Regions from separate parts of the Vibrio gangliei genome, predicted to be linked through region 1. Evidence: predicted binding sites of a transcription regulator. Region 1 holds the regulator's gene; the other holds the start of a gene.

Region 1 (5,696 bases):
GCTTTTGCCATTGCGCTAAATCGTTAGCCTGTTCTGCCGCTTCAACCGCTTTTGACATTTCATCAGCCACCATCGACAGTTGAATCGATAGCTTTAATTTCGAAAATTCGCGATGACGCACATAGTAATCTGTGATTGCCATGCCTAAAGGTGAAATACGATAAATGCTTGCCCCTTGATTCAACTCACTGACAAATCGGCTGATCAAACGCTGCGATACCAATTCATTAATGGCATTGTTGGCGCGAAACGCCGACGCCTCGCCGGTATCATCAAACATGGTCGTGACAATTTTGAACGCGTCATGCAATTCACCTTCGCCTAATTCTTCATCAAACTTTTCATTGCTGAGAACGGCGATAGCAATCAGAAACGCCAAACGCTCGGAAGAAAGATTCAATGAAAAATCATGCTGTTTTACCCAGGTGACCAGCTCATCTATGGGCTGTTCCTGAGTTGGCTGCTGGTTAAAAGGCAGTCCAGCTGAAGATTGAGTTATTTCACTCATTATCATTCCTGTTTTGCTATTAGCTCTCACCCGTTTGTTCACTTTGCGGCTTTTGTGCCCATACATGAATGTAACGGCCAAGAGAAAGATAAGGCTCTGTGCGGCATAATTTCTGCTCTAACGCCAACACATCTTCTGGGGTGTAGTCCCCCATATATTGTTGATTACCAATGTAATCATTAAAACAACGGATGCCTGATTTACCGACAATGTCGAAACCTTGAGACTCGATCCATTGGTACACATCTTCCGGTAACAACCCTTTCTGTGGTTGCAATTTAAACCGTTTACGATGTGGCATTCCCTGCAAAATGTGAGGGATATTACCACAAGTTACGTTCTTCAAAACCAGTCCGTGATGATTGTAGAACATCACAGATACTATTCCGCCCGGTTTCACTTTATCGAGCACATCATTCAAGACCTGTTGAGGGTGCTCAAGCCATTCCATAACGGCATGAAATAAAACGAAATCAAAAGGCTCTGATTCATGCTTATGCAAGTTTTGAATAGGAGAATGAACAAATCGAAAGTTGGCAGATAAAAGATTTTTTTCTACATCTTGCCGAGCGAGAGCCAGCATTTCACTCGACACATCACATAAGCAAATTTGATGACCGAGCTGAGCGAGTTTTTGAGATACTTGTGCCAAGCCGCCGCCCGCATCCAAGATGGATAAAGGTTTGTCAGCATGTTGCAGGCGTTGCAATGCGTTTTCTATATCTTGCCATACGATGACTTGGCGGATATCTCCTTTATCCGAACCGTAAATATTTTTCGCAAATTTATGTGCGATGTCATCGAAATTTCGATCGTTAGCCATATTTTTTCATTTAAGATAACTGAATTTTGCGTGTATTCTGTCACAGCAATTACAGGAATAAAGCAAATACTCTCTTTTATCCGCTGAATGATGAATTTTTGGGCTATTTAAAATGTTTGAACTGAAAAAAATAATCGGCGCATTGTTCATGCCGCTGCCAGCCATGTTAATCCTTGGCTTTCTCGGCTTGTTTTTGATCATGTTTACTTATAAACGAGGCTTGGGTTGTATTCTCACTTTTATCTCTTTAACAGGGATCTTTCTCTTTTCATTCCAACCTCTTTCTACTTCTTTATTGAAACCGACTGAGCGTGCTTACAAAGCCTTTTTACCGGTTGATGGCACCTTGGATTACGTCATGGTCTTAGGCAGTGGCCACACGGTGGATGATGACATACCACCGACTTCTGAACTTTCACGCAATGGTTTAATGCGCTTAGCCGAAGGCATTCGTGTATTACGACTGTACCCGGGTGCAAAATTGATTTTATCTGGTTACGGTGCGGGTAGTTCTGTCAGTAACGCACGTATGATGGCTAATGTTGCTGTATCACTTGGTGTGGCAAAATCGGACATCATCTTATTAGAAAATGCACAAGACACTTGGGATGAAGCCCATCAAGCCGCCGGTTTCGTGGGAAATAAACGCATGGTGTTAGTGACTTCTGCGAGCCACATGAAGCGTGCCATGAAAGAGTTTCGCAAAGCGGGTTTGGAACCCATCCCAGCCCCAACCAACTATCTTGCGTTTGATAACATTGAACAAGCATGGGACAAGTATTCACCTCAAGCTCAATACTTAGAACAAAGTGAGCGTTATTGGCATGAATTGTTGGGTCGTTGGTGGTCATCTTTACGTGATACACTTTCTAACACTCAAAACACGGCAAATAGCGCGCCGGCAGAATAAAGCAATTTACACGCAATAAGACTTACGTTATCGTTTGCGTCCTGCAAAGTTTGTTCATAAAAATGCCATATCTGATTGTCAGGCATGGCATTTAAGACTAAAATCTTATCAAAACTACGCATCTATATTATTAAGTCGCTGATTAATGGCGACTTTTATGTTTTTAGTATCCAATTAACTATCATCGTTCCGGCTGTATGGTCGGCATAAAGGAAATTCACTATGGCTACAATCAAAGATGTTGCACGTATTGCTGGAGTCTCCACAACGACCGTGTCACATGTCATCAATAAAACTCGTTTTGTTGCAGAGACAACTCAAGAGAAAGTTATGGCCGCAGTGAAAGAACTCAATTATGCCCCAAGCGCCGTGGCTCGTAGTTTGAAATGCAATACCACCAGCACCATTGGTATGTTAGTGACACAGTCAACTAACCCATTCTTTGCCGAAGTCGTTGATGGTGTTGAAAGCTACTGTTACCGCAAAGGTTATACCCTAATTTTGTGTAACACCGGTGGCCGCTCTGACAAACAACGTGATTATATCCGCATGTTGGCTGGCAAACGTGTCGATGGCCTATTGGTTATGTGTTCTGACCTAGATGAAGAATTGCGTGAAATGCTTGATGGTCACCCAGATATTCCTAAAGTTGTGATGGATTGGGGCCCAGAAACATCCAAAGCCGATAAAATCATCGATAACTCAGAAGAAGGTGGTTACATCGCAACACGCTATCTACTAGAACGAGGTCACACTGATATTGCTTGTTTAAGTGGGCATTTTGAAAAGGTGGCTTGCCAAGAGCGTATTGCAGGTTGTCGCCGTGCGTTAGAAGAAAAAGGCTTAACACTACGAGACGAGTGGTTACTAGAAGGGAACTTCGAGTGTGATACTGCCGTTATCGCTGCCGATAAAATCTTGGCAATGGATAAAAAACCAACTGCGGTATTCTGTTTTAACGACATCATGGCGCTAGGCTTAATGAGCCGTCTGCAAGAAAAAGGCATGCGTGTACCGGAAGATATTTCCGTGATCGGTTACGACAACATTGATATTTCTCCTTATTTCTCACCACCGTTGACGACGGTTCACCAACCTAAGCGTCGTTTAGGTAAGAACGCGGTTGAAATCTTATTAGAACGCATTAAAGATAAAAATCACGCTAAACAAACCTTCGAAATGTTCCCTGAAATGGTAGAACGTTCATCGGTGAAAACGCTTAAATAGTATTTCTAGTATTATCACTGCAAACATTTACAAGGCGTATCTATTCATTTAGATGCGCCTTATTTTTATTCGCTGGATTTTGATTAATTTATCCTGAGTTCAGATTAACTTAGCGATAACCTGAAATTTTTTCGCGTGATGTTATGTCTTATATTCCACTACGCTTAATTACATAAATTTTCATACCCAAGTTAGCGGAGCGAATAAAAGCTGCCAACAAAGCTAAAGCTTCAAATACGATGGATATTAAGGACAGATACAATGCGCTGGATTAGCCTTGGTTTACTTTCATTACTGCCTCTATTTGCTATGGCCTCTCAGGATAGCGACTGGCAAACCATTGAAAAACAAGCTCGTGGGCAAGATGTGTATTTTAATGCCTGGGGTGGTAGCCAAGAAATTAATGATTATCTACGTTGGGTAAGTAGAGAAGTGAAACGACAATATGGTGTAACTCTACACCATGTTAAAGTTTCCGATATTTCTGAAACCACCGCCCGCTTGCTGGCAGAAAAAACAGCCAATAAAAATCAGCAAGGCAGTGTCGATTTGGTTTGGATTAATGGTGAAAACTTCAAATCAATGAAAGACAACCAATTACTTTTTGGCCCGTTTGTATCGACATTACCTAATTGGCAAAAAGTAAATATGGCTTTACCTGTCACTGATGATTTTTCCGAACCAACCAACGGGCTCGAAGCGCCTTGGGGTGTAGGACAACTGGTTTATATTTATGACCGTGACAAGCTAGCCTCGCCTCCTCAATCAGCGCAAGATCTGCTCGAGTATGCTAAAGCGCACCCAGGCCGTATTAGCTACCCTAAGCCGCCACAATTTCATGGCACCAGTTTTTTAAAGTCATTATTGATTGAACTTAGCCAGCAAGATCCTGCATTACAGCAACCCGTTACCACAGAGGCTTTTGCTCAACTCACTCAACCATTATGGCGCTATTTAGATGCTTTGCAGCCTTTCTTGTGGCAACAAGGTCAACAGTTTCCAACTAGCCAAGCGGAAATGATTCAACTTTTGGATGATGACCAACTTGATTTGGCGATCACCTTCAATCCCAATGAAGTTTTCTCCGCGCAAGCCAGTGGCAAACTTGCTTCAAGCACCGCAAGCTACGCGTGGAAACAGGGGGCTTTATCGAACATTCATTTTCTTGCTATTCCATGGAATGCTAACTCCAAACAAGGCGCTTTAGTGGTGATCAATTTCTTACTCAGCCCTGAAGCGCAATCTCGTAAAGGCGACATCAATATTTGGGGGGATCCATCCGTTTTGCAGCCGCAATACTTAACTGGCAGCGCACAAAAGACCAAACTCTACCCGTCCTTGCCTGAGCCACATCCTAGCTGGCAAACCGCATTAGAACAGGCTTGGCTTGAACGTTATAGCCAATAAAATATTGATGGCGTTACGTCGAGGAGCAATTCAAAGGACCATGTCTATTAAAAAAAGGGATAGTGAAGCTAGGCCTATTAAAAGCAGGCATACTAAAATGAGTAACCGACTCAATAGCACTCTATTAAATCGACGAATATTGAATAAAAGCCAATCCAGTAAAGTCTCGCTGCGCTTGGGTTATGCTTTCGTTGTGTTGCTGTGTATCTTTCCCATCATTCCCGGCTTAATCGGTATGCTTAGCCCTGCCTTCGGCATTATTCCCCCCTTGGGCTTATTCGAGTTCTCACTGACTGGGTTCGAAAAAGTGGCGGATTGGCCCGCGGTAATGCATTCAATTTGTCTGAGTATGTTCTCTGCAATTACGAGTACTTTTTTAGCGACCATCATGGCGTTTTCAATACTGCAAGCCTATTGGAATCGTCCTGCTTGGCATAAAGTGGAAAAGTTATTATCGCCCTTATTAGCCTTGCCTCATGTCGCTTTTGCTGTGGGTTTCTTATTCTTATTTTCAGATACAGGTTGGTTCGCACGTGCATTAAACAGTGTTTTTTCTGCTTTTAGCACTTTTAACACTCAAGGTTGGTTGAACGTACAAGATAATCTTGGCCTTGGGCTGACTCTGGCACTTGCGATTAAAGAAACGCCGTTTTTGGTGTTAATGAGTTTACCCATTTTAAATAACTTACGAATTCAGCAAACCTTAGCGGTATCACAAAGCTTAGGTTATTCAGCTGCACAGACATGGTGGAAAGTGATCTTGCCACAATGGCTTCGACACATGCGCTTTCCATTTTTTGCCATTATGGCTTACTCAAGTT
Region 2 (5,696 bases), 270 kb from region 1:
TGGTGATTTATTGTCAGCCACCGAGCGATTATCTGCCTTCACCGGAAGCGGCATTAATCACAGGCATCAAGCCACAAAAAGCCGTAAAAGATGGATTACCAGAGCCTGAATTTATTCGTCGTATTCACGATCAACTCTCGACCCCCAATACCATTTCATTAGGCTATAACAGCATTCGTTTTGACGATGAAGTCACCCGTTATACGCTTTACCGTAACTTCTATGACCCGTATGCGTGGTCCTGGCAAAATGGTAATTCTCGCTGGGATTTACTCGACATAATGCGTACTTGCTATGCTTTACGTCCTGAAGGCATTAACTGGCCAGAAAATGATGAAGGCTTTCCAAGTTTCAAGCTTGAGCACCTATCCGTTGCCAATGGAATTGAACACAGTAATGCTCACGATGCGATGGCCGATGTGATCGCTACTATCGAGCTGGCGAAAAAACTGAAACAAGCGCAACCGAAATTGTTTAATTATCTCCTTAGCATGCGTCATAAGCGTAAGCTCAATGAGTTAGTCGATATCGTGAACTTAACCCCATTAGTGCATGTCTCTGGCATGTTTGGCGTGCAATGTTCTAACATCAGTTGGATTGTGCCGATGGCGTGGCACCCGACGAACAACAATGCGGTCATTACCGTCAACTTGGCTATGGACCCAACGCCATTGATCGAGCTAGATGTAGAAACATTACATCAACGTTTGTACACCAAGCGTGATGACCTTGCTCCCGATGAGTTACCCGTGCCGTTGAAATTGGTTCACCTGAATAAATGTCCTGTATTGGCACCGGCAAAAACATTAACCGCTGAAAACGCGGAGCGAATTGGGATTGACCGCGAGCAATGCTTAGCAAACCTTGCCAAGCTCAAAGCACATCCAGAAGTTCGAGAAAAACTGATTGGTATTTACAACATTGAACGTGATTACCCGCAAGATAATAACGTTGATACCCAGCTCTATAATGGTTTCTTCTCACCTGCCGACAAAGCAACGATTGATATTATTCGTGAAACTGAGCCAGAGAAACTCGCCGGGCTAGAGCTGTCGGTGAGCGATCCACGCATCGAACCACTATTGTTCCGCTACCGCGCTCGCAATTTCCCATGGACATTAACCGAAGCCGAGCAACAAAAATGGATGGCCCACTGCCGTGAATACTACGAAGACAATATTGAAGATTACATGTTGAACTTAGAAAACCTTGTTCACGAGCATGAAAGCGATGCCGCAAAAATGGATATTCTCAAATCAGTTTATCAATACGTTCAGTCTTTAATATCTTAGGTCCAATATCGATTTATACAGTTAGGAAGTTTGAGGAGTTACCGTTGTTCAGCAAGTTGCTCAATTATGCGCTGTCCTTTGCTCTGATTATGGTGAGCTTATGGGCAGGCAATGCCATTCAACACTTTTTTTCGTTATCGGTCCCCGGCAGTATTTTCGGCATGCTGATTTTGTTCGCCTTACTGGCTTCAGGCATAGTGAAAGTTCGATGGGTTAAACCTGGAGCACAATTTATCATTCGGTATATGATCATTTTGTTCGTACCGATCAGTGTCGGCTTAATGGATCACTTCCCTGTATTGCTTGATAACGCACTGTCCATTTTTGCTAGTAGCATAGGCGCAACGACTATTGTTCTGGTCCTGCTGGCTTTAGGCTTACAAAAAATCTTAACCGACAAGCCAAAGCATAAGGAGAAATCCTAATGTGGTTACTCCTTACCTTCGCCGTTTTTTTTGCTGTACGTTGGTTTGCTAATAAGGTGAAACATCCGCTCGCCAACCCCCTATTACTCAGTATTGTCATCATCATTCCGTTGTTACTCGCACTGGATGTACCTTATGAAGTGTACTACGCACAAAATAGTTGGATGACCTATTTATTACAACCCGCCGTCGTTGCTCTGGCTTATCCACTCTACGAACAACTACCTCAAATTCGCCAAAACTGGAAAATTATCTTTTTAGCTTGTGGCGTCGGCAGTGCAATGTCGATGTTAACCGCTGGGCTTATCGCCGTGGCACTGCATACCGACCCAACGTTAGTGGCGAGTTTAATGGGTAAATCAGTCACCACGCCAATTGCGATGGAAGTCGGTAAAAGTTTGGGCGGAGAGCCCGCCATTGCCGCAATTTTAGTGCTGATTGTCGGTGTGTTTGGCTCGGTGTTTGCCTATCCGATTTATTCAATGTTGGGTGTGACGCATCCGATTGCTCGTGGCTTAACCATGGGCACCGTCTCTCACGCCTTAGGTACGGCGAGTTGCGCTGAGAAAAATGCCGAAGATGCCGCTTTTAGCTCTTTAGCATTGGTAAGCTGCGGCATCATTACCTCCATACTTGCCCCGTTATTCTTCGCTTTTTGTCTTTGGGTTGGCGGTATAATTGGCTGATAGCCGCAGGTCCAGAGCCCTCTTTAATTCCAATTGATGAAATAAAAAAAACGTGACACATTCATTTCATCAGACTCAATAACAAAAAATGGGCATTCAGTTGCCCTTTTTTATCAATTCATAACAACAAATTCGACTCAGCTTGTACTTTTATACATTGATGATAGCTATCTTGTCACCTTGACCCCATAATTTGATTCAAAGCACATTAAAAATGAAATGGATAAATATAATTTCATAAAAGTGAGATATAAACCTTAAAGGAATTTCCTCGTATGACTCAACATATTCACCCTGAATCACTGAAAAACCTACCGCAAGCTGTTGTTTCTCAAATCACGTCTCTTATGCAAGCTGACGGTTTTAGTGGTCATTTTTCAGCACAGCAATACCAAACATTACTCGCCACCTCAAACATGACAGACACTGAATTCAAATTAGCCCTACTGCCTATTGCTGCAACACGAGCATATTGCGGGATTTCTCATTTTCATGTGGGTGCGATTGCTGAAGGACACTCTGGGAATGTGTATTTTGGTGCAAATATTGAAATCCCAGGAGTACAACTGAATCAAACCGTTCACGCCGAACAATCCGCGATCAGCCACGCATGGATGAAAGGGGAAACTGGCATTAAAAACATCACCATCAATCACACACCATGCGGACATTGCCGCCAATTTATGAATGAACTGAATCAAGTTGACGAACTTTCCATTCAACTGCCTAACCGCCCTTCTTATTCTTTAGCGGATTTATTACCTGAATCCTTTGGTCCTAAAGATTTAGACATTGAAGCTCGTCTAATGGATTCAACTCGTCAAAATTACCGCTTTGATAACGCAACATCAACTATTGTCAATGCCATTGAAGCATTAAACCTTAGCCATGCACCTTATACACATAACCACAGTGGTGTCGCTTTGCAAACTCAGTCTGGTGGGCTTTATTCTGGTGCTTACGCAGAAAATGCCGCATTCAACCCAAGCCTACCTCCTCTACAAGTGGCGATTAATTTATTGTTGCTCGCCGGTGAAAAGCTAGAACATATCACTACCGCGGTATTAGCTGAAAATGCGAATGGAAGCATCAGCCACTTAGCGGAAACCCAAACAACATTAGAAGCCATCAATCCCGATATTACGCTCGAGTACCTTTCACTCAGTCAATAAGTCGCACTTAAACCAACAAAGCTGCAACTTCAAGTAAGACAGGTAATAAAAGCCCACTGAACAATCAGTGGGCTTACAAATAAAATGTGACGCAACGCTTGCGCAAACGTTTGCCTGGCAGGTAAAATCCAACACAAATTTTATGTCTTTCTCTTTTCTATACAGGAATACACAAATGTTTGGTACTGCAACAGCTTCTTCTGCAACAAAAATTATGCTTCTAGGCTCTGGTGAATTAGGCAAAGAAGTCGCCATTGAATGTCAACGCTTAGGCTTAGAAGTCATCGCATTAGATCGTTATGCAAATGCCCCAGCGATGCAAGTTGCACACCGAAGCTATACCGTTGATATGCTCGATGGTGATGCGATTGAAGCAATTATTGCTAAAGAAAAACCAGACTATGTCGTCCCTGAAATTGAAGCCATAGCAACTGACAAACTGGTTGAATTAGAGCAAAAAGGCTTAAATGTAGTCCCTACTGCTAATGCCACCAAACTCACCATGAATCGTGAAGGTATTCGCCGTTTAGCTGCAGAAGAATTAAACATCCAAACTTCCCCTTATCGATTTTGCGATACTTTTGAAGAATTTGAGCAAGCGATTGAATTTGTCGGGATGCCATGTGTGGTTAAACCAATCATGAGCTCATCTGGCAAAGGTCAAAGTGTGATTAAAACCTCAGCAGACATGCAAAGTGCTTGGCAATACGCGCAAGAAGGTGGCCGCGCTGGCGCAGGTCGAGTGATCATTGAAGGGTTTGTTGATTTCGATTATGAAATCACGCTTCTTACCGTTCGCGCTGTTGATGGGGTGCATTTCTGTACGCCGATTGGACACCGTCAAGAAGATGGCGATTACCGTGAATCATGGCAGCCACAAGCCATGACTGAAACTGCATTAAAAGCCGCTGAACAAATGGCCGAAAAAGTGGTTAATGCTCTCGGTGGCTATGGTTTATTTGGCGTAGAACTCTTTGTGAAAGGTGATGAAGTCATATTTAGTGAAGTTTCCCCTCGCCCACATGATACCGGCATGGTGACGTTAATTTCACAAGAGCTTTCTGAGTTTGCTCTACATGTACGTGCTTTTACTGGACTACCGATCAATTCAATTGTTCAATATGGCCCTTCTGCATCGGCTGTCGTGCTAGCTCAAGGCACATCAAACAACATCCAGTTTTCAGGACTACAGGAAGCATTAGCGATGTCACAAACTCAAGTACGTTTGTTTGGTAAACCTGATATTGATGGCCGTCGTCGTTTAGGTGTGGCGTTAACCCGCCGTGAAGATATAACAAGTGCGGTTTCTGATGCAGTTGAAGCGGCAAGTAAAGTGAAGGTAAGTTTCTAGCAACTCGAAATTCGAAGGCAGTACCAGCTAGCGACTGCCTTCAAACAACCCCTCGGCCCTATCCTCAATCCGATTCGATTAACCACACTTCCTCAGCAAAGCGAGATAATCCTTTTTGAATACGTGGGTGAGTTTCATCAGCCTCGTCACGTTGTAAGTGAGTAATGTTAAATCCCGCAAACAAAACTTCAATTTCAGATTTGGGCACGCTAAATGGCGGTCCTTGCATTTCGGATTGTGGATAATCCAAGCTGATAAGTAAAATTTTACCGCCTGGTGCAAGCAAAGACTTAATCCGTTCAGCGTAGATAGCGCGCAATTCCGGTGGTAATGCTATTAATGCTGCGCGGTCATAAATACATTGATATTGAGTTAAAGGCGCGGTGAAGAAATCACCCGCGTAAATCGACAGTTCATCAAATTGATACAACTCATGCTGCCCATTGAGTGGGGTAACCATTGGGGTATAGAAATGTTCAGCAAAAAAAGCGCGTACCGCAATGTTGCTAAGTTCAACACCAGTGACTTCTTCATGCTTTTGCGCTAACCAGATAAGATCTTCTGACTTACCACATAAAGGGACTAACACATTATCTTGACGTGCCAGACCTAATTGAAGCCAAAATGCAGTGAGCAGAGGATTAACATCATCAAGATGAAAGCCTATTTGATTTTCCGCCCATTTATTGTGCCAAAACTCCTGATCTTGCATGGTTTATTTTTACTCCATAGATGCATAAACATAATGACGACAGCATAAAAACAAAAAG

The links. Region 1 encodes PurR, which represses purine synthesis genes. Its sites were predicted from a motif close to TNANGNAAACGTTTNCNTNA; they were not measured.
Region 2: the regulator PurR is predicted to act here: its motif matches at 3,674-3,693, upstream of purT (formate-dependent phosphoribosylglycinamide formyltransferase).

What each region holds. Positions count from the first base shown of each region.
Region 1 is NZ_AP021869.1:1,466,157-1,471,852, forward strand. It holds gene mukF (chromosome partition protein MukF) at 1-508, opposite strand, end outside; gene cmoM (tRNA uridine 5-oxyacetic acid(34) methyltransferase CmoM) at 528-1,331, opposite strand; gene elyC (envelope biogenesis factor ElyC) at 1,444-2,241, shown strand; gene purR (HTH-type transcriptional repressor PurR) at 2,464-3,468, shown strand; gene Vgang_RS06690 (ABC transporter substrate-binding protein) at 3,730-4,875, shown strand; gene Vgang_RS06695 (ABC transporter permease) at 4,973-5,696, shown strand, end outside.
Region 2 is NZ_AP021869.1:1,194,989-1,200,684, reverse strand. It holds gene sbcB (exodeoxyribonuclease I) at 1-1,292, shown strand, start outside; gene Vgang_RS05440 (CidA/LrgA family protein) at 1,337-1,717, shown strand; gene Vgang_RS05435 (CidB/LrgB family autolysis modulator) at 1,717-2,403, shown strand; gene cdd (cytidine deaminase) at 2,679-3,575, shown strand; gene purT (formate-dependent phosphoribosylglycinamide formyltransferase) at 3,751-4,926, shown strand; gene Vgang_RS05420 (thiopurine S-methyltransferase) at 4,991-5,638, opposite strand.